3 regions of the Nisaea sediminum genome follow, and region 2 is predicted to be linked to each of the others. Evidence: predicted binding sites of a transcription regulator. Region 2 holds the regulator's gene; each other region holds the start of a gene.
What was found. Region 2 encodes PhoB, which activates phosphate uptake and scavenging genes when phosphate is short. Its sites were predicted from a motif close to TNTCATAAAACTGTCA; they were not measured.
Positions count from the first base shown of each region.

Region 1: the regulator PhoB is predicted to act here: its motif matches at 3,607-3,622, upstream of IG122_RS16710 (diacylglycerol/lipid kinase family protein).
Region 3: the regulator PhoB is predicted to act here: its motif matches at 5,953-5,968, upstream of IG122_RS00950 (5'-nucleotidase, lipoprotein e(P4) family).

Region 1 covers NZ_JACZCQ010000006.1:967,089-974,573, reverse strand. Annotated here, with positions in the region: gene IG122_RS16725 (hypothetical protein) at 1-449, opposite strand, end outside; gene IG122_RS16720 (TldD/PmbA family protein) at 619-1,965, shown strand; gene IG122_RS16715 (YHS domain-containing (seleno)protein) at 2,101-2,586, shown strand; gene IG122_RS16710 (diacylglycerol/lipid kinase family protein) at 2,583-3,566, opposite strand; gene IG122_RS16705 (UDP-2,3-diacylglucosamine diphosphatase) at 3,794-4,564, shown strand; gene IG122_RS16700 (glycosyltransferase family 4 protein) at 4,577-5,626, shown strand; gene IG122_RS16695 (lysophospholipid acyltransferase family protein) at 5,744-6,460, shown strand; gene IG122_RS16690 (3-deoxy-D-manno-octulosonic acid transferase) at 6,457-7,485, shown strand, end outside.
Region 2 covers NZ_JACZCQ010000006.1:592,367-599,851, forward strand. Annotated here, with positions in the region: gene IG122_RS14805 (substrate-binding domain-containing protein) at 1-1,030, shown strand, start outside; gene pstC (phosphate ABC transporter permease subunit PstC) at 1,171-2,553, shown strand; gene pstA (phosphate ABC transporter permease PstA) at 2,561-3,862, shown strand; gene pstB (phosphate ABC transporter ATP-binding protein PstB) at 3,888-4,679, shown strand; gene phoU (phosphate signaling complex protein PhoU) at 4,709-5,416, shown strand; gene phoB (phosphate regulon transcriptional regulator PhoB) at 5,452-6,150, shown strand; gene IG122_RS14835 (AmpG family muropeptide MFS transporter) at 6,167-7,477, opposite strand; gene IG122_RS14840 (adenosine kinase) at 7,470-7,485, opposite strand, start outside.
Region 3 covers NZ_JACZCQ010000001.1:199,966-207,450, forward strand. Annotated here, with positions in the region: gene IG122_RS00920 (glycoside hydrolase family 15 protein) at 1-110, shown strand, start outside; gene IG122_RS00925 (alpha,alpha-trehalose-phosphate synthase (UDP-forming)) at 107-1,474, shown strand; gene IG122_RS00930 (NAD(P)/FAD-dependent oxidoreductase) at 1,479-2,645, opposite strand; gene IG122_RS00935 (GNAT family N-acetyltransferase) at 2,655-3,491, opposite strand; gene IG122_RS00940 (GntR family transcriptional regulator) at 3,488-4,162, opposite strand; gene IG122_RS00945 (haloacid dehalogenase type II) at 4,165-4,833, opposite strand; gene IG122_RS00950 (5'-nucleotidase, lipoprotein e(P4) family) at 5,028-5,891, opposite strand; gene IG122_RS00955 (HD domain-containing protein) at 6,071-6,682, shown strand; gene IG122_RS00960 (bacterioferritin) at 6,810-7,301, shown strand.

The sequences.
Region 1 (7,485 bases), 370 kb from region 2:
TGTTCCGTCTGATGGCCTTCCTCGGCCTGCTCGACCCAGCAGTCGAATTGCGCCTGTGCACGGGCCGAGGCATGGGGTGCAAGGATGCGCGCATCGCGTTCGAAGGCCCGCAGCAGACGGTGCCGGGAGGATTTGAGGGCCGGCAGTTGCGCCTCCCCGAGCTTCCAGTCTTCCAAACGTTCGGGCGGCACGGTCTCACCGCGTGCCGAGGCGAGGGTCTTCCGCGCGAACTTCTCTGCATCGATCCAGTCCACCATGTCGTCCGCCTCGAAGAGCGCGAGACGCCGGTACTCGTTGGCAAGGCTGTGCTCGAAACCGTCGTTCGGTACGGATTGTCCGCGCACGGCGGCGACGGCTTCATAGAGCTGGAAGGGCTGCGCCGAGACCGCTAGGGAAGACAGCGGCGACAGGGCTGCGGAAAGGGCAAGGGCAGTCAGGATCCGCTTCATCGGTTCCTCCTCGAAAGATCCGGATTGTCCCCTTTCTGCCCGCGACCTTTGGCGGGATGAGGACGGACCTCGCCACAATCGATCTCATTTCGGAGGCACGCGTCCGGTTGCGCGCGTCGCCGATCCGCCCTATGTCAACAGCCGGTCCTGTGACGTAGGTGGGAATGACATGTCTGATATCGGCGGCCTCGAACTGCTCGACAGCCTGATCGGGAAGGCACGGAAGGCCGGCGCCGACGCGGTGGACGCGGTTCATCTCACCGGACGTTCGCTCTCCGTCTCCCAGCGCCTCGGCAAACCCGAAGCGATCGAGCGCTCGGAAGGCAACGATATCGGGCTCCGCGTTCTTGTCGGCAAACGGCAGGCCTCCGTCTCCGGTTCGGACACCTCGGCGGACGCGCTCGACGAGCTTGTCGAGCGTGCGGTCGCGATGGCGAAGGTGGCGCCGGAAGACCCCTATGCCGGGATCGCCGATGCCAGCCAGATCTCGACCTCCCATCCCGAGATCGAGATGTTCGATCCCTACGAGCCGACGGCCGAGGACCTGACCGACCTTGCAGCCAAGGCCGAGGAGGCCGGGCTCGCCGTAAAGGGCATCACCAATTCCGAGGGCGGCGATGCCGGCTGGAGCACGACCGAGGTCGCGGTCGCGGCCAGCAACGGCTTTTCCGGCCAGTACCGCCGCTCCAGCTTCTCCGTCTCCGCCGTTATGCTCGCGGGCGAGGGCCAGGGCATGGAGCGGGATTACGACTACACGGCCAAGGTGTTCTTCGCCGATCTCGAGGATGCGGCCGAGATCGGCCGCCGGGCCGGCGAGCGCACGGTGAAGCGGCTCAACCCGAAACGACCGAAATCCCAGCGCGTCCCGGTGATCTTCGATCCGCGGACCAGCCGCTCTTTCCTCGGCCACCTCTCTTCCGCCATTAACGGTGCGTCGATCGCGCGCGGCACCAGTTTCCTGAAGGACAAGATGGGCGAGCAGATCTTCGCCGATGGCGTTCGCATCGTCGACGACCCGCTGCGCAACCGGGGCTTCCGCTCCCGCCCGTTCGACGCCGAGGGACTTGCCTCGGAAAAACTGATGATTGTCGAGGACGGCCGGCTTTCGACATGGCTGCTCGATCTCTCGACCGGCCGCCAACTCGGCCTCGAAAGCAACGGCCGGGCCTCGCGCGGCGCCGGCGGCCCGCCGAGCCCGTCGGCAACCAATCTCTATCTCGAACCGGGCGATACCAGTCCCGAAGAGCTGATCAAGTCGATCGGAACCGGTCTCTATGTCACCGACATGATGGGCTCCAGCGTCAGTATCGTGACCGGCGACTACAGTCGGGGTGCGGGCGGGTTCTGGATCGAGAACGGCGAGCTTGCCTATCCGGTCTCCGAGATCACCGTCGCAGGGCACCTCAACGACATTTTCAGAAACCTGAAACCGGCAAGCGACCTCACCTTCAAGTACGGCAGCGATGCCCCGACACTTCTCGTGGAAGGCCTGACGCTTGCCGGATCGAACGGCTGATCCAGCCGAAGGCCCGATTGTTTCGTCTTGGGCGACAGTCTGTTTCACTTGATCGTGAAACGAAAGCATTGGCAATTCGGCCCGCCACTCCCCAAATCAGCGGCAATCGAGAAAATTTCTTATCGGAGTAACAAGATGAGCTACAAGCGTGGCTTATCGCGACTGTTCCTTGTTGTCCTTGCCATCGGACTGGCCGCCGCGGTCGCCCGCGAGCCGCAGACCAAGGAACATGGCGCGCTGGTCGAGCCGTCGCTGAGCGTCAGCAACGGGCTCGCCATCAACGGATACGACCCGGTCGCCTATTTCAGCGACTATGCCGCCGTCCGTGGCGAGGAATCTCTGGCCGTCGAGTTCGACGGCGCACGGTTCCTCTTCTCGGCACCGGAGAATCGCGACAGGTTCCTGAAGAACCCGGAGCGCTACCTGCCGCAGTTCGGCGGGTTCAGCACGTTCGGCGTGGCAAAGGGCAAGCTCTATTCCGCGGACCCGGAAGTCTTCGACATCATCGACGGGCGTCTCTATCTCAGCCGCAACGAGAAGGTGCGCGAACTCTGGCAGCGCAATCCTGAAGGCTATATCGACCTCGCGGAGAATAACTGGCGCGACATTCGCGCGCGCTAGCCGACCGGCCCCGGGACGACAAGTTTCAGCGGACCGGGAGACAGCGAGATGCTGGCCGGCAAATTGGTGACGATGTCGCCATCAGCCTGCACCGGATCGCCGCTATAGGCCCCTTCTTCTGCCCAGATCGAAACCGACCGGGTCCGGACGATCCGGTACCCGGCGGTCTTTGGCAAGCGCCCGGACATCATGTTCGCCGCGTAGCGGATCGCGTTCCAGCGTCCCGCCCGCTCGAACAGACAGACATGAAGCATGTCCTCGTCGAGCCGGGCGTCCGGCGCACAGATGAAGGTGCCGCCGTAATAATGCGCCTTGGCCACCACCACCGAGGCGGCCCGGTAGGTCTCTCCGTCGACGGCAACCCGGTAGTAATGCGGCCTGTACGTGGCGAGCTGGTGCAGGGTGGTCAGCACATAGGCCCCCTTGCCGAGCCAGGCTTTCACCTTCGTGTCGACGCTGGCGACCACATCGGCGTCGAGCCCGACCCCGGCCATCAGCGTAAACCGGTGGCCGTTGACATCGCCGAGCCGCGCCGAGATGGCAGGGCCACGCCAGATCGTATCGGCGATCGCCTCCGCTTTGACCTCCAGGCCGATCTCGGCAGCCAGCACGTTGGCGGTTCCGAGCGGCAGGATGGCGAGCGGCAGGTCCCCGCCGCTCATCCCGTTCACCACTTCGTTGATCGTCCCGTCGCCGCCGGCTGCGACCACAGCGTCGGGTGCGTCTTCGGTATGCATCAGACTGTGCTGGCGGGCATGGCGTGCAAAGGCCTCCGCGTCGCCGCGCGCGCCTGTCTCCAGGACCGTGACCTTGACTCCGCGCGCTTCCAGCCAGGCGATGACCGCAGAGAAGAGAGGATAGCGCCGCTGCCCCGCTTTCGGATTGTAGATGACGACCACGTGGCGGCGACCGCCCTCCGGAACGGACCCCGAGGCTCCGTCCGCAAGCATCCGGCCCGATTCGCCGGTCAACTGGTCCAAATGAAACCCCCGGGACTCCGCCTTCCGGCGGCTTGTGTGATGACAGTTTTATTAAGCTGCCGCCTTATCCCGACAGATTTAAAAACTTTTTTTATTTCACTTTTGTGAATTCATACAAAGTTCATTTTACAACATATGGGCATCTCCATAATAGATCGCGCCAAATAAACTACGGCGTTGAAGTTTTCCTTGGAATTTTGACCAAATTAAGGAAATGGAAGACGGAGATGAACAGTCAGAAAGGCATCGACCGCTATCGGGCGATCTGGATCTCCGACATTCATCTCGGGACCAAGGGGTGCCAGGCGGAATATCTTCTCGATTTCCTGCGCCACACCGAGTCCGACTATCTCTACCTGGTCGGCGATATCGTCGATATCTGGCGCATGAAGCGCTCCTGGGCCTGGAGACAGAGCCACAACGACGTGTTGCAGAAGCTGCTGCGCAAGGCGCGCAAGGGCACCAAGGTGATGTTCCTACCGGGCAATCACGACGAGATGTTCCGCGGCTTCCTCGGCGAGAATTTCGGCCAGATCGAAGTCCGCGACGAGCATATACATGTCACCCGCGACGGGCGCCGCTTCCTGATCCTGCACGGCGACCAGTACGACGTGGTGGTGAAGTACAACAAGTGGCTCGCCCTGGTCGGCGACGGCGCCTACAACCTCGCCCTCACGCTCAACACCCGCTTCAATCAGGTGCGCCGCTTCCTCGGCTACCCCTACTGGTCGCTTTCGGCCTACCTCAAGAACAAGGCCAAGCGGGCGGTCGAGTTCATCGGCAATTTCGAACATGCGCTCGCCGAAGAGGCGATGAAGCGTGGCGTCGACGGCATCATCTGCGGCCATATCCACAAGGCCGAGATGAAACAGATCGGCAGCGTCACCTACTGCAACGACGGCGACTGGGTGGAGAGCTGCACGGCGCTGGTCGAGCACAACGACGGCCGCATGGAAATCCTGAACTGGGCCGAGATCCGCCATCTCACCTTCGCCTAAGGGACCTTCGCCATGAAAATCCTGCTCGTCTCGGATGCCTGGTTCCCCCAGGTGAACGGCGTCGTCCGCACGCTGAATACGGTGATCGGCGAACTCCGCGCCATGGGCCACGAGGTCGAGACGATCACGCCGGATCTCTTCAGGACCGTTCCCTGCCCGACCTATCCCGAGATCCGCCTCGCCTGCTGGCCTTTCTTCAGGGTCCCGGCAATGATCGAGGCCGCCCGGCCGGACGCAATCCATATCGCCACGGAGGGCCCGCTCGGCATGACGGCGCGACGTTATTGCGTGCGCAACAATCTCCCCTTCACCACCGCCTACCACACCCGCTTTCCGGAATATGTGCAGCCGCGGCTCGGCGTCCCGGTCGCCTGGACCTACAGGGTGATGCGCCATTTCCACGGCAAGTCAGCCGGTGTGATGGTGGCGACCAAATCGATCCGCGCCGATCTCGAGGCGCGCGGCTTCGACAATATCAAGGACTGGAGCCGGGGCGTGGACACCGAGCTGTTCCGTCCGCAGGCGAAAGACGCGATCGACGGCGCTACACCCATTGCGCGTCCCGTCTTCATGTTCGTAGGCCGGGTCGCGGTGGAAAAGAACCTGCCCGCCTTCCTCGAACTCGACCTGCCCGGCAGCAAGGTCGTGGTCGGCGACGGACCGGACATGGAGATGCTGAAGCGCAAGTTCCCCGATACCGTCTTTGTCGGCGCGAAAAAGGGCGAGGAACTGGCCCGGCACTATGCTGCCGCGGACGTCTTCGTCTTCCCGAGCCGCACCGATACGTTCGGGCTCGTGATGCTGGAGGCGCTCGCCTCGGGTGTACCGGTCGCCGCCTTCCCTGTTCCGGGACCTCTCGACGTGATCGCCTCGGAGAAAGTCGGCGTGCTGTCGGAGGATCTGCGCGCGGCGACCCTCAAGGCGCTGGAGCTGAAGCCGGAAGACTGCCGCGCCTATGCGCTCGGCTTCAGCTGGCGCGCCTGTGCCGAACAGTTCCTCGGCAATCTCGCAACGTTAGACGCAGAGGCCGCCTTCGGCCCCGCGGAACGCCGCGCCGCCTGAGCCTGCCCGGACAATAAGACCTTGGCGCCGCAGCATGGCGCTAGTATGCATTCCTGTGACCGTAAGGCCCGACCTTGCCCGAACGGTCGGCCCGGCCCCGGAACCAGAACGGAAAGCATGCTGAAGCGACTGTTGCGCACGGAAACCGGCCGCGAGGTCGCGAGCCGCCTTCTGGCGGCACTGATCCGGGGGCTCTCGCGCACCATCCGCTGGCAGGTCCTGAATTCAGAGATCCGGGACGAGGTTTTCGCGAGCGACCGTCCCATCATCGGCGCCTTCTGGCACAATCGCATCATGTTGATGTCAGAGATCTGGCAAGCAGGCCGTCCCTTCGCGATGCTGCAGTCGAAACATCCCGACGGACGTCTGATCGCGCGCACCATCGAGCATCTCGGGATCGGCGATATCGAGGGTTCGGCCGGGAAAGGCAAAGGCGGGGCGCAGGCCATGCGCGCCATGCTCCGCACGCTGAAAGACGGTATTGCCGTCGGCCTGACCCCCGACGGGCCGCGCGGGCCGCGCATGCGCGCCGGCGCCGGCATCATCGCCCTCGCCCGGATGAGCGGTGCGCCGATCTATCCGGTGACCTGGAACGTCCGGCGGCGCCGGGTGCTGAACAGCTGGGACCGCTTCATTCTGGCCCTGCCCTTTACCCGCGGCGTCTATATCTGGGGCGCTCCGCTCAGCGTGCCCCGAGACGCGGACGAAGAAACGCTGGAAGCCCTGCGCCTCGAACTTGAAAAGCGCCTGAACGATCTCTGCCAGGAAGCGGACCGGACGCTCGGCACCGAACCCATCCTCCCCGCCGATCCCGATCCGGCGGCCGCGGCATGATTTTCCAGATCTACAACGGCGCGATGCGTCTCGCGTCCCCCGTCCTGGACCTTCTGCTGAGACGCCGTCTTGCCCGCGGCAAGGAGGATCCGGCGCGGATATCCGAGCGGCGCGGGGAAGCGTCTCTTGCACGCCCGGAAGGACCGCTCTTCTGGGTGCATGGCGCCAGTGTCGGTGAGTGCCAGACCGCACTCGCCCTCATCGAACGTCTGCTCGACCGCGATCCGGCTCTCAACGTCCTCCTGACCAGCGGCACCCTGACCTCGGCGAGACTGATGGCCGACCGGCTCCCGTCGCGCGCCATGCACCAGTTCGTACCGCTCGATCACCCTGCCTGGATCTCCGCTTTCCTCGATCACTGGAGGCCGGACGCCGCGATCTTCGTCGAATCCGATCTCTGGCCGAACCTCGTGCTCGCGGCGGGACAGCGGAAAATTCCGCTCATTCTCGCCAATGCCCGGATGTCGCAGGGTTCCTTCGAGCGGTGGCGACGGCTCTCGCTTTTCACCAGGCGCCTATTTGCGGATTTCTCGCTCATCCTCGCGAGCAATCCGGCGCAGAAGGCGGGCTTCGAAAGCCTGACCCGGGCGCCGGTGCAATATGTCGGGAACCTCAAGCGCGCCGCCGCGCCGCTGACGGCCGACCCGGCAAGCCTCGCAGAACTGAGAGATGCGGCGGCAGGCCGCCCGGTGATCCTTGCCGCCAGCACCCATGCGGGCGAGGAAGACGCCGCGGCGGAAGCGCATCGGATCGCCGCCGCAGTTCGTCCCGATCTGCTGACAATTATCGCTCCGCGTCATCCGAACCGGGGCGCCGAGATCGCCGCTTCGCTCGAAACTCAGGGCCTGCGCTGTGCCCGCCGTTCCCAAAATGCCCTGCCGTCTCCGGAAACCGAGATCTATGTCGCCGACACGTTGGGCGAGATGGGCACCCTGTTCGAGCTGGCGGACGCGGTCTTCGTCGGTGGGTCGCTGATCCCGGTCGGCGGGCACAATCCGCTGGAGCCGGCGCATTTCGCCAAGCCT
Region 2 (7,485 bases):
TTCTCTTCTGAAGGCAATCCCGCTCGCCCTTGCCGGCGTTGTCGCCATTGCCGCGGCCGCGGAAGCCCGCGACCAGATCCGCATCGTCGGGTCCTCCACCGTTTTCCCGTTCTCCACGTCGGTTGCTGAAACCTTCGGCAAGACCAGCGGCTTCAAGACGCCGGTCGTCGAAAGCACCGGTTCCGGCGGCGGCCTGAAGCTGTTCTGCGCCGGCGTCGGCGTGCAGCATCCGGACATCACCAACGCGTCCCGCCGGATCAAGAAGTCCGAAGTCGAGACCTGCGCCAAGAACGGCGTTACCGACGTTGTCGAGGTCAAGATCGGCTTCGACGGCATCGTCATCGGCAATGCGAAAGACGGCGCCACGTTCAACGTGACCAAGCAGCAGCTCTTCCTGGCCCTCGCCGCTGAAGTTCCGGTCGACGGCAAGATCGTCAAGAACCCGTACAACAAGTGGTCCGACATCGATAAGTCCCTGCCGGATCAGGAAATCGAAGTGCTCGGCCCGCCGCCGACCTCCGGTACCCGCGACGCCTTCGTCGAACTCGCGATGCGCCCGGGCGCCAAGTCCTTCAAGATGCTGGCCGACATGCGCAAGGCCGACAAGAAGGCGTTCCGCAAGATTTCCGACTCCATGCGGGAAGACGGCAAGTTCATCGAAGCCGGTGAGAACGACAACCTGATCGTCCAGAAGCTGCAGGCCAATCCGGTTGCCATGGGCATCTTCGGCTTCAGCTTCCTCGACCAGAACAGCGACAAGATCAAAGGCGCTTCGGTTGCCGGCGTGCAGCCGACCTTCGACAACATCGCTGCCGGCGAATACGGCATCTCCCGCTCGCTGTACTTCTACGTGAAGTCGGCCCACATCGGTGTGGTTCCGGGCATCGAGGAATATGTTGCCGAATTCACCTCCGAGAAGGCCATCGGCGACGAAGGATACCTGACCGACAAGGGTCTGATCCCGCTGCCGCAGGCCGACCGCGAGAAATATCGCGCCGCGGCCGCGAACAAGACCAACCTGACCATGTAATCAGGTCTCGGGAGAGGCGGTTTGCCGCCTCTCCCCTGTCTTTATGGACCCGCATGGCGCCGGATCCATAAAGACAGCGCCATTTACGGCCCCGGACCGGTATCGGGGTCAAGTGAAGCACTCTCCGCCGGCGGGGCACAATGAACAGCTTTTTCCTTCTTCTCGTCGTCATCGGGCTCTCGGTGGCGGGCTATGCCGCCGGACGGGCCCGCTCCGTCCTCGCCGCTTCGGGCGATGTCCGCATCCTGCACTCCCTGCCGAGCTATTACGGCATGTTCGTCGCCCTCGGCTGCGGCCTGCCGGCGATCCTGCTCCTGGCGCTCTGGCTGATCATCCAGCCGCAGATCGTCGAGCACATGGTGATGGCCGGCCTCGATCCCTCGATCATGCCGCAGAACGCGGACGAGTATTCGCTGATGCTGACCGATATCCGCAATCTGGCCAGCGGCAACGCCGTCAGCCGGGAAGCGAGCCCGGCGATCATGGCCGCGATGGAACGTTACAAGTCGCTGCAGAATATCGGTTTCTGGGGCATGGGCGCCGGTGTTGTCTGCGTCGCCATGCTGGGTCTCGTCTGGGCCCGCTCCCAGGTAAGCCGCAATTTCCGGGCCCGGAATGCCGTGGAAGGCATCATCCGGGTTCTTCTGATCATCTGCTCGATGATCGCGATCCTGACGACCGTCGGCATCGTGCTGTCGCTGATCTTCGAGAGTCTCCGCTTCTTCGCCCGGGTCCCGTTCTTCGACTTCCTGTTCGGGATCCACTGGAGCCCGCAGACCGCGATCCGCGCCGAACAAGTCGGCGCCTCCGGCAGCTTCGGCGCCGTCCCGCTCTTTGCCGGCACCATGCTGATCACCCTGATCGCCATGCTGGTCGCCGGTCCGATCGGCCTGCTCTCGGCGATCTACATGGCGGAATATGCCAACCCGAAATTCCGCGCCGTCGCCAAGCCGATGCTGGAAATCCTCGCCGGCATCCCGACCGTGGTTTACGGCTTCTTCGCCGCGCTCACCGTCGCCCCGCTGATCCGCGGCTGGGGCGAGAGCATCGGACTCGATGTCGCCTCGGAAAGTGCGCTCGCGGCGGGCGTGGTCATGGGTATCATGATCATCCCCTTCGTCTCGTCGCTCTCCGACGACGTGATCAATTCGGTCCCGCAATCCCTGCGCGACGGCTCCTACGGGCTCGGCGCGACCAAGTCCGAGACGATCCGCCACGTGATCATCCCGGCCGCCCTGCCGGGTATCGTCGGCGCCTTTCTGCTCGCGGTTTCGCGGGCAATCGGCGAGACCATGATCGTCGTCATGGCCGCCGGCCTCGCCGCCAATCTGACGGCCAACCCGCTGGAAGCGGTCACCACGGTCACGGTGCAGATCGTCACTCTGTTGGTCGGCGACCAGGAATTCGACTCCGCCAAGACCCTCGCGGCCTTCGCCCTCGGTCTGGTGCTGTTCTTCGTCACCCTCGGCCTGAATGTGATCGCCCTCCGGGTGGTCCGGAAGTATCGGGAAAAATATGACTGACGCGATCATGAACTCGAAACCGGGTACCGCCGAGATCCGCCGGCCGACCGCGAGCGGCGAGCGCCTGAAGAAGCGCTACGCCGCCGAGCGGCGTTTCCGCCTGTACGGGCTGTGCAGCATTCTCGCCGCCGGCCTGATGCTGGTTTTCCTCGTCGGCAGCATTGCCGGCACCGGCTGGAGCGCGTTCCTGCAGACCTATGTGAAGCTCTCCATCACCTTCGATGCGGAATATCTCGATCCGGCAGGCACGGGCGATCCGGAGCAGCTTCAGAACGCCGACTACGGCGCGCTGATGAAAAAGAACCTGCGCGACAACTTCCCCGAGGTGACCGGCCGGAGCGACAAGCGCAAGCTCTATAATTTCGTCTCACCGAATGCCGGTTACGTGCTCCGGAACATGGTCATCGCCGATCCGTCCCTTGCCGGAAGGACTCTCGATCTCTGGGTCAAGGCCTCCGACGATGTCGACATGCTGGCCAAGGGATATGTCGACCGCGGCGAGGCGGAGGGCAACCGCCGCGTCAGCGATACGGAGCTCGGCTGGTACGACAAGCTCGATGGCGCGGACCGCGTGGAGACCCGGTTCAACACCGATTTCTTCGTCAACGCGGACAGCCGCGAGCCGGAAGAGGCCGGGATCCTCGGTGCCGTGACCGGATCGGCCCTGACGCTGTTGATCACACTGCTGCTGTCCTTCCCTGTCGGTGTCATGGCCGCGGTCTATCTCGAGGAATTCGCGCCGAAGAACAACTGGACCGACCTGATCGAGGTGAACATCAACAACCTCGCCGCGGTGCCGTCGATCGTCTTCGGCCTGCTCGGTCTCGCGATGTTCCTGAACTTCTTCGGCTTCCCGCGCTCCGCCCCGCTCGTCGGCGGCATGGTGCTGGCGCTGATGACGCTGCCGACCATCATCATCGCGGCGCGCTCGGCCCTGAAGGCGGTGCCGCCCTCGATCCGCGAGGCCGCGCTCGGCCTTGGCGCCTCCCCGCTGCAGGTGGTCACCCATCATGTGCTGCCGCTGGCGATGCCGGGCATCCTGACTGGAACCATCATCGGCATGGCGCAGGCACTCGGCGAGACCGCGCCGCTGCTGATGATCGGCATGATCGCCTTCATCGTCGACATTCCGGGCGGCTTCGCCGATCCCGCCACCGTGCTTCCGGTGCAGATCTATCTCTGGGCGGACAGTCCCGAACGCGCCTTCGTCGAACGCACTTCGGCCGCCATCATGGTGCTGCTGGCGTTCCTGATTTTCATGAATTTCGTCGCCGTCCTGCTCCGCAGGAAGTTCGAGCGGCGCTGGTAGGTTTCCGATGAGCGAGAAAGCAAAGATGAGCAAGACGAGCGGTTCCTCGGCCTCCACCGCGACGCCGAAGATGAAGGGCGACAAGGTCAAGGTCTTCTACGGCGAAAAGCAGGCGCTGATGGATGTCGATCTTGAGATCAAGCCGAACGAGGTGACGGCACTGATCGGTCCGTCCGGCTGCGGCAAGTCCACCTTCCTGCGCTGCCTCAACCGGATGAACGACGTCATCGACATCTGCCGGGTCGAAGGCAAGATCACCCTCGACGACGAGGACATCTACAGCTCTGACCTCGATCCGGTGCAGCTTCGCGCCCGGGTCGGCATGGTGTTCCAGAAGCCGAACCCGTTCCCGAAATCGATCTATGACAACATCGCCTACGGCCCGCGCATCCACGGCACGGCCGCGAGCAAGGCCGAGATCGACGAGATCGTCGAGACCAGCCTGACCAAGGCCGGCCTCTGGGAGGAGGTGAAGGACCGCCTGCTGGAACCCGGCACCGGTCTCTCCGGCGGACAGCAACAGCGGCTCTGCATCGCCCGCGCGATCGCGGTCAACCCGGAAGTGATCCTGATGGACGAGCCCTGCTCGGCGCTCGATCCGATCGCGACGGCGAAGATCGAGGAGCTGATCGACGAGCTGCGCGAGAACTTCACCATCGTGATCGTCACTCACTCCATGCAGCAGGCCGCCCGCGTCTCCCAGCGCACCGCCTTTTTCCATCTGGGCGAGCTGGTCGAGGTCGGCGATACCGAGCAGATCTTCACCAATCCGACGGATTCCCGCACCCAGGGATACATCACCGGGCGGTTCGGCTGATCCGGGCCATTGAGAGCACACAGATGCCGATGAACGACCACATTGTCCGCTCCTTCGACGAGGATCTCGATACCCTGAAAGCCAAGATCGCCCAGATGGGTGGGTTGGTCGAAGCGCAGTGTGAGTCCGCAGTCCGCGCCGTGCATCGCCGCGATCAGGCGCTGGCGCAGAAGGTGCGCGAAGCGGACGGCCGGATCGACGCGCTCGAGGCCGAGATCGAGGCGATGAGTCTCCGCCTGCTCGCGCTGCGCCAGCCGCTCGGCGGCGATCTTCGAACCGTCGTTGCCAGCCTCAAGATCGTCAGCGACCTGGAACGGATCGGCGACTATGCCGCCAATATCGGCAAGCGGGCGATCGTGCTCAGCGGCCTGCCGGAAATTCCGCCGGCCAACGGCATCGTGCGGATCGGCAGCCTGGTGAAGTCGCTGATCAAGGACGTTCTGGACGCCTATGCCGATGACGATCTCGAGCTCGCCGTCGCCGCCTGGCACCGGGACGAGGACATCGACGAGCTCTATACCAGCCTGTTCCGCGAACTCCTGACCTACATGATGGAGGATCCGCGCAACATCACGGCATCGACTCACCTTCTCTTCATTGCCAAGAACCTGGAGCGGATGGGCGATCACGCGACCAACATCGCCGAGACCGTGCACTTCCAGATCAAGGGAAAGAAAATGGAAGCGGATCGCCCGAAAGGCGAGGACGCCAGCTACGTCGTCGAAATGCCTGAGTAAGCGTTGAAATCGAGAGTAGAAGTCCGATGAATATGATGAGTCAGAAGATCCTGGTGGTGGAGGACGAGGCGCCGATCGTCACCCTCCTGCGCTACAATCTGGAACGGGAAGGCTTCGAGGTCCTGGAGGCCGGTGACGGCGAGGAAGCGATGCTTCTCGCGATGGAAAAGAACCCCGACCTGATCCTGCTCGACTGGATGCTGCCGCTGCTCTCCGGCGTCGAGGTCTGCCGCCGGCTCCGCCGCACGCCCGAGACCAAGGCCATCCCGGTCATCATGCTGACCGCCCGCGGCGACGAGGGGGACCGCATCCGCGGCCTCAATGCCGGTGCCGACGACTACATCACAAAACCGTTCAGCCCGAGCGAGCTGATCGCCCGCATCCGCGCGGTCCTGCGCCGGACGCGCCCCGCAAGCGACGCGGAAACGCTGCAGTTCGAGGATCTGGAAATGGACCTGGCCGCCCACAAGGTGCGCCGGAACGAGCGCGAGATCCATCTCGGCCCGACCGAGTTCCGGCTGCTGCGCTATTTCCTCGAGCATCCGGGGCGGGTGTTCTCCCGCGAGCAGCTGCTCGACCGGGTCTGGGGACCGGATATCTATGTCGAACCGCGCACCGTGGACGTGCATATCCGCCGTCTGCGCAAGGCGATCAACATCGATACCGAATCCGATCTGATCCGCACCGTGCGGTCGGCAGGCTACGCGCTCGACCGACCGAGCGCCGCCGCCTGATCAGTCCGCCGGCTAATCAGTCCAATGCCTGGGCCCCGCCGGTCTTCTCCGGCGGGAACATCCGCATCAGCACCAGAAGCAGGATCAGCCCCGGCACGGCGATCGCCGTCGAGGCGATGAAGAAGCCGATCCAGCCGATATGGTCCGTGACCGCGCCCGCACCGGAGCTCAGCACCGTGCGTCCGAACGCCATGAAGGACGAGAGCAGCGCGTACTGCGTCGCCGTGAAGGCGACATTGGTCAGGCTCGAGAGATAGGCGACGAACGCCGCCGTCCCCATCCCGCCGGTGAAATTCTCCACGCCGATCGTCACGGTCAGCATCCAGACATCGTGCCCGGCCAGCGCCTGGGCGACGAAGATGAGGTTGGACGCCGCTTGCAGCACGCCGGAGACCAGCAGCGCTTTGAGCAGACCGAGGCGCTTCACCAGCGCGCCACCGGCGAACAGCCCGACCAGCAGCGCCACCAATCCGAACAGCTTCGTGACTTCGGCGATCTCGGTCTTGCTGAAGCCGAGATCGATATAGAAAGGGTTCGTGAGTGTCCCGAGAAAGGCGTCCCCGAGCTTGTAGAGCAGGATGAAGGCGAGGATCAGCAGCGCGCCACGCCGGGTCAGAAACTCCGCGAACGGCTCGTAGACGGCGCTCCGCAGCCACTCTGCCGGGGTATTCGCCTTCGGTTCCGGGACACCGGTTTCCGGCTCCGGGCTGGATAGCACGGTGAAAATCCCGACCAGAACCAACCCGGCCATCGCAAGATAGGCGGTGAACCAGCCGGCCTGGTCCGCGACGATCAGCGCGCCCGCTCCGGCGGCGAGCATGCCGACACGGTAGCCGAGCGTATAGGCGGCCGCCCCCGCGCCCTGCTCGTCCTCGCTGAGAGATTCGATTCGATAGGCGTCAACGACGATGTCCTGACTTGCGGCGCAAAAGCTGACGACGACCGCGAAGAGCGCCATCAGCCAGGGTGTTGCCACCGGGTCGGTCGCGCCCATGAGCACAATCGCCGACATCAACAGAAGCTGTGTCGTCAGCAACCAGGCCCGGCGCCGCCCGAGCAACCGGCCAAGCAGCGGGACCGCGAGCCGGTCCATCAGCGGCGCCCAGAGGAATTTCAGCGTGAAGGGCGTCCCGACCAGCGCGAAGACGCCGATGGTCGTCAAATCGACGCCCGACTCCCGCATCCAGGCGCTGAGAGTCGAAAAGGAAAGCAGCAGCGGAAGCCCGCTTGAGAAGCCGAGAAGCAGGACGACCAGGACACGGCGTTTCAGATAAAGCGCCGCCGTCTCGACCGCCCAGTCACGGATGCCGCGCGCGGTCTCAAGCAAGCCGGGCC
Region 3 (7,485 bases), on a different contig from region 2:
TCGATCCGGAGACCGGGGAGCTCTGGGGCAATTTTCCGCAGACCTATTCCATGGTCGGCATGATCAAATGCGCCATGCGTCTCAGCCGGAAATGGGAGGACGCGTTTTGAGCCGTCTCGTCGTCGTCTCCAACAGGGTCGCGCCGGTCGAAGAGGGCAAGGCATCCGCCGGCGGCCTCTCCGTCGCGGTCGAGGAAGCCTTCGCGAAGACGGAAGGGCTCTGGTTCGGCTGGAACGGGAAGATCGAGAATAACGGGCCGATCCGCGTCAAGGTCGAGGAAGGCAAGCGGTTCGCCCGCGCGACCATGCCGCTCTCCCGCAAGGACTACAATGATTTCTATGTCGGCTACGCCAACTCGACGCTCTGGCCGCTGCTGCATTACCGGCTGAACGTGATGGAATATTCGAGGGCCCATGCCGCAGGCTACCGGCGGGTCAACGAACTCTTCGCGAACCATCTGGCCCCGCTGCTCAAGCCGGACGATCTGATCTGGGTGCACGACTACCATCTCTTCGTGCTTGGCCGGGAACTGAAGCGCATGGGCCTCGAGAACCGGATGGGCTTCTTCCTGCATACGCCGTTTCCGCCGCCGGACATGCTCCGTGCCTGCAGCGAGCACGAGGAAATCGTCCGCGCGCTGTTCGATTACGACGTCATCGGTTTCCAGACCGAGAACGACGCCCGCAATCTGCTGGAATATGTCCGTCGCCTGCGCGACGGCACAGTGCGCGGCAACCGTGCCACCGCTTTCGGCAAGACCGCGCGGGTGCAGGCTTTTCCGATCTCCATCCGTCCTGACGAGATGGCGGACGCGGCGGAGAAGGCGGTTCGCTCGAACCGGACGCGCCAGCTCGTGCGCTCGCTCGATGGCAAGCAGCTGATCATCGGCGTCGAGCGGCTGGATTATTCCAAAGGCCTCGACAAACGTTTCGCGAGCTACGAGCGGCTGCTGACGAACTATCCGGAGAACCGCGGCAGCGTGACGCTCATGCAGATCGCTCCGCCGTCCCGGGGCGACGTGCAGAGCTACCGGGAGATCAGGCAGATTCTCGAAGGCATGGCGGGACATATCAACGGCCAGTTCGCCGATTTTGACTGGGCGCCGATCCGGTATTTGAACAAGAGCTATCGCCGTGACGTGCTGGCCGGGTTCTTCCGAGTGGCGCGGGTCGGCTATGTCACACCGTTGCGTGACGGAATGAACCTTGTGGCGAAGGAATATGTCGCCTCGCAGGATCCCGTGGATCCCGGCGTTCTTGTGCTGTCCGAGTTCGCCGGCGCGGCGGCCGAACTCGACGGCGCCGTCATCGTCAATCCGTTCGACGAGGAAGGCATGATGGAGGGGCTGCAAAGCGCACTCAGGATGCCGCTCGGCGACCGCATCGAACGCTACCAGTCGATGATGGCGGTCCTGCGGAAGAACGACCTTCAGAACTGGCGTCGGCGCTTTCTCGAGGCCTTGCGAGCGGCGTGACCGGTCAGTTTGCCGGGATGCGCAGACGCGCGCGGTCGATCGGGTGCTCCCAGTCGCGGCCGGCGATCAGTTGGGCGGCGATCCAGCCCCAATCGTCTGAGGATTTCGCGCCCTTGCCGTTGCCGCCGACGGCGACAGCGATCCGGTCGTCGAGCACGTGATCGATATAGGGCAGGCCCGTTGCCGTCCAGGTGACTGCACAGCTCCGGCTGTGCCAGTGCCGGCATTCGGCAAGGCGCGGCATCAGATCGAGCAGGAAACTCCGGAACCGGATCCGGTTTTCCTCGATGCCATCGGTCTTGAACCAGTGCTGCAGATCGTCCAGAGATCTCAGGTTCGGATCCTCGACCGAACCAATGCCGATCTTGAGGTAGGTATGGCCGTCCGGATAGCGGATCGGCGGCAGCAGGTAGGCACCGCTTTCGGCATGGCCCATGGTCGGCATCGCCGCGAAATGTTCGCTCAGTTCGCCGTCGATGCGGGCCAGCAGAACGGTGCGTCCGAAGACCCGCAGTCTCAGGTCCGTCGGCGAGAGGCCGCAGGCGTCGGTAAAGGCACCCGTGGCGACCAGAGCTTTTTCGGCGCGGCGGACCGCGCCGTCGTCGGTTTCGATTTCGACGCCGCCGGTAACGGCGCGAAGTCCGGTTACACGCCGCCGGTCGATTTCCGCGCGGCGTTTGCGCGCCGCTTCCGTCTGTGCCGCGACCATGGCGCGCGGACTGATATGTCCGGCATTCCGGTTCTCATGCAGGCCCGTGCTGCCATCCGGCAGCGAAAGGAAGGGAAACCGTTCAAGGATCGCAGGGGTGTCCATCCGTGTCAGGTCTGCGCCCAACGCACGGCCGGTGCATTCGGCCCGATCCAGATAATCCGAGCTGCCGGTTGAAATGCCGAGATACCCCGAATTGGTGAAGAACGGGATCCCGCTCTCGGCCTCGATCTCGGCGTAGCGTTCGATGGAGCGTTTCGACGTGACGGCCCAGTCCGGATCCCCATCCGAGATCCGGGTCATCCGGCCTTCGTCGTAGTGGCTCGAGAAGACGCCGTCATGCGCGGCGTAATCCGCCGGCTCGTCGGGCCCGATCAGGACGATCCCGTCGGTCATGCCGGCGAGGTGGCGGGCGGCGGCGCTGCCGATCATGCCGCGTCCGATGACGGCGATCCTGTCCATGTGTGTCTCCTATCCGAGCGCGTGGCTGGCGAGGCCGAAGATGCGGGCCGGACCGCTTGGCGGCGTCCAGCCGCCGCGGGCCATGACCGGCGAGGCGCCGACATCTTCAAGGCCTGCCGTTTGAAGGTATTCGATCAGTGTGGAGGCATCCGCCGGGCAATCGATCCGCACGAAGCCGGGCCGGGCGAGGGTTCTGAAGAGCGCAAGCGCATCGCCCTCCGTGGCGGCGACAAGCGGGCCGATGACGGTGCCGCGACCGAAGGTGCGGGACATGGCGTATCCGCTGATTTGTCCATTCTCGGTCAGGATCGCCGTGCTGCCGGTTTCGGCAAGATCGCGCAGCATGTCGTCTCGACGGGCCCCGAAAGCCGCGGCGTCGAAATCCGCGATTTCGTCGACCGTGCCGTCAGCGACTCTGGAAATGCGCGGATCCTGAATTGGGGTGCCCCTATAGGCGCCTTGATACTGCACCGACCGGTCGAACGCGGCGAAGCCGAGTTTCTCGTAGAGCGGCAGCCCCGCTTCGGTCGCAAGCAGAACGATCGGCCTCGGCGAGACATCCTCGAGGAGGGTCTCGACCAGTCTCCGTCCGATACCGCGTCCCTGGGCCTCCGGCGCGACGATCACGAGGCCGATCCTTGCGAGCCTGTCGCCGAACCTCCACCAGAGGCCGGTGGCGAGCGCGTGGCCTTCCTTTTCGTCTCGCGCGATCCGGCCGCCTCCGAGGCGGATGAACTGGGCGATATCCTCGCGCCGGTGGGGCCAGGCGACGGCGCGGACCAGTTCCATGATTCTGTCGAGATCGGTCATGCAAACGATATCGAGGGAGGGCTCCCGGTCGGTCATCGTCCCTGCTCCTGCTTGCGGACGCGCTTCATGACCTCGGCCGGGTCGCCGAAATGCCGGCCGAGTTCGGCCAGGACCTCTTCGAGTTCTGCCGTCCGGATCAGCTCGGCCAGGCGAAAATGCTCGACGGCGAGGTCGCGGCTGCTGCGGTAGCCCCCCATCAGGCGATGGAGGCAGAGCCGGGTTTCCGTCTGGACGGAGGCGTAGCTTCGCGAAAGCCGTTTGCTGCCTGCCCCGTCGACCAGGGTCTTGTGAAATTCGAAATCGAGATCGCCGCCGGCAATCCGGTCGTCGGATTTCATCGCATCGTCCATCTGCCGGGCGATGTGCTTCAGTTCGCCGGCCGTTCCGGCACGGTCTCCGCTCTCGAAAATCTTCCGGATGGCCGTCGTCTCAAGCGCGGCGCGCACGAAGAAGAGGTCGCGCAAATCGTCTTCGCCGACCTCCGTCACGAACACCCCGCGATGCGGCTCGCTCCGCAGGAGGCCTTCCTGCACGAGTCTCTGCATCGCTTCGCGCAGCGGGCCGCGGCTCACGCCGAAGGCGAGCGCCAGATCCGTTTCGAGCAACTGGCGGCCGCCTTCATAGGTTCCGGCAAGAATGTCGGCGCGAAGCCGGTCGGCGATCTGCGTCGGGAGCGTGACGCGCTCGATGCGTTGGGATGCCGCCATGCTCAGAGGCCCAGCAAGCCGGGAAGGCCGCCGAGATCGGGGATCGCCTGGTAGCCGTAGGCCGGATTGCCCGGACCGTGCCCGCGTTCGACGAACACGCGCCGCCCGATCCTCAGATCGCTTGCGGACATCAGATCATAGCGGAGGCTGGAGGAGACATGCATGAAATGCTCCGGGCCACAGCCAAGAGTGTCGAACATGTATTCGAAGGCCTGGAGGCGCGGTTTGTAGGCCCGGGCCTGCTCGGCGGTGAGGACCGCATGGAACGGCGCGCCAAGCAGGTCGACATTGGAGTGGATCTGGCTGTCGGCTGCGTTGGACAGGATGACGAGCGGAAGCTTTTCGGCGACCCGGGCAAGGGGCGCCGGAACATCCGGATGCGGGCCCCAGCTGGGCACGGCCTCGACGATCGCATCGGCGTCCTCGCTGCGGAACGCGACTCCACGGCGCTTGCAGGTTCTCTCCAGCGCCCGGTGAAGAACGTCCGGATAGGGTTTCCAGTCACCGAGCACCTCATCGAACCGGTAGGCGGTGAAATCTTCCAGAAAGGCCGGCATGTCCGCAGGGGATACGCGATCGGCAAGCCTCTGCCGCGTCACGTCACCAACCCTGAAATTGGTGAGCGTTCCGTAGCAATCGAAGGAAACGAAGCGAATATCGGCCGAGGGCATGGGCGGGTCCTGATTGATTGAGAGCAGGCGGAAGCCCTCTTATGTAGGATTGTCGACAATATGACAATGCAGATTCCGAGCCCTTCGTCAGATCTTCCACACGCGTTGGCAAGCGGCCGGCCTGAAACGGAACAGCCCGGCCGGAAGGCCGGGCTGCTGTCAGCATCGAACGGGAAGAGAGTGCCTTCAGAGGCTTATTTCGGGCCTTCCCATTCGTCCATGATCGCGTGCTTCATCGCGCGCTTCTCGGAGCTGGAGGCTTTCCAGTTGTTGTTGATCGCCGCGCCTTCCCATGAGCCGTAGGTCGGGTTCGCGAACATGATCCACTGCTTGCCCCACATGGCTTGATACTTCTTGTAGGTTTCCAGACGCTCGGAAGGGGAGCCGCCGACATTCTCGTCGGTGAAGTCGCCGAGATTGTCGCCGAGCTGCAGCAGCACGCGGTAATTGGCCGCGACGGCTTCGCGACGGGGCGTCTTGTTGGAGGACTTCCATTCCTCCTTCTCGCCGCGCACCAGAACCACATCCGTATCCTCGTCGACGGGATAGCCGAATTTCTTCAGGTTGCCGCGGGTTGCGTCTTCCTCATGGGCCTTGCGGTTCGAAACGTAGATCACCTTCACGCCCTTGGACTTGGCGTATTTGGTGAATTCCAGCGAGCCCGGAATGACGCGCGAGGTCTGGCTCTCGACGAAGGGCGTCCAGGTCTTGGAGCTGTAATACTTGTCCTTCTCGACGATCCAGGCCTGGTAGGGCGAGTTATCGAGGACGGTCTCGTCGATATCGAGGATCACGGCCGGCGGTTTCGACTGGTAGTCGCCTGTCTGTTCCAGCGCGGCCGTCCAGCTTTTGTCGGCCAGTGCCTGGTCGAGACGGACCATGGCGAGCTGATAAAGCGCATAGGCGTTCGCCTTGTACTCGACCGCGTTCTGCACCCAGTAGGTGGCGTTCAGGCCGTCATTGGCGGGGATGTCTTCGGCCTGGACCGTCGCGGCGCCGAAAGAAAGGAAGGCGGCTGCGGCACTCGCCAGCACCGTTGTTCTGAAATGGCGTTGCATCGTGAAACCCTTTCGCTATCCGGGCCCGGGAGTCGTTCGTCGCTTCCGAGCGGAGGCATGCTGTCACAAAAGCGCAATATTTTACCAGCGGGTTTAATTCTTGTCCCGCCGTGCCCGGCTTGCTCCTGCCTTCGTTTGGCGCGAAGCTTTCTCGGCATGTGCGGCAGAGGATTTGAGAGATGGCGGAAAGCGAAACCGTGTCCTTCACCCAGATGAAGGACGGAACGAAAGAGGATTACGAACTCCTCGAGCGGCTTGAGGAGCCATACCGGGCGGAAACGGCGGATCGTCTGCTCAAGGAGCTCGCGGCTCAGGCGAACGACACGCTCGCCGGCTACAAGATCACACGGCTCGAACACGGCCTGCAGTCCGCCACAAGGGCGCGGCGTGACGGTGCCGATACCGACTGGGTCGTCGCGGCTCTGCTGCACGATATCGGAGACCGCCTGGCGCCGCAGAACCACGATCGGATGGCGGCGGAGATCCTGCGTCCGTTCGTCCGGGAAGAAGTGGCCTGGGTCGTGGAGCACCATGGTCTGTTCCAATCCTACTATTACGGACATCACTACGGCTGGGATCGCGATGCCCGCGATCGCTTCAGGGACCATCCCTGCTACGCGAGCTGCGCCGATTTTTGCGAGCGCTGGGACCAATCGAGTTTCGATCCGGATTACGAGAGCGATCCTTTGGACTCCTTCGTCGAGGAGGTGCGTGCGGTTTTTGCCCGCAAGGCCTATAATCCGTCTGTCATCCGGGCCGGAGAGGTCACCGGGCTGCCAGCGACAATCTGACCAATGGTGGAAACCCCGTCACAAACCCAATTCATGTTGGCCTGCCCAGAGACGGATGGAACAAATTTGACGATGAGGCATTGGCTTCTGTAGACCCCTTTACTGGATACCGAAAGGAAGTGCCGAAATGGCTAAGAAGAAGACGCTGGCGAACCTTCAGAAGGCGCTGTGCATGGAACTGACCGCCGCGCACCAGTATCAGCTTCATGCCCATGTTCTGGACGATTGGGGGATCGATCTTCTGGCGGCCGAGATGCGCGAGGAAATGCAGGAAGAGCTCGGTCACTCCGATGCCTTTATCGAGCGCATCATGTTCCTCAAGGGCGATGCCGAGCTGAAATTCGACAAGATCCCGGCCCGGGCGCAGAGTCTGAAAGACATGTTCCAGGCCGATCTCGACGACGAGCGAGGCGCGATCAAGTTTTATACCGAGGCTGCCGCACAGGCTCAGGAAGATGGCGATATCGGCTCGCGCGTGCTGTTCGAAAAGATCGCGCTTGACGAGGAAGGCCATATGTCCTGGCTGGAGCTGCAGCTCGATCTGATCGGCCGCATGGGCGAGCCCGCCTATATCGCCAAGCATATTTCTGCCCCCGGAGCGGGTTCCGACGAAGAGTAAGGCGGGCAGTCCCGCCGGTCTGCGCCTCCCCACTGCCGGCGTTAATGCGCGGTTAGGAATGCGTAGTTAACATGGGTCCAAAAGCGTCCCCGCATGCCGTTGGCGGGCGGGGCCGCCCCTATGTTAGTCGCCGCGTTGATTACGAGACCCAGGCCGGAATGCAGGAAAAGCCAATAGAGGGTCG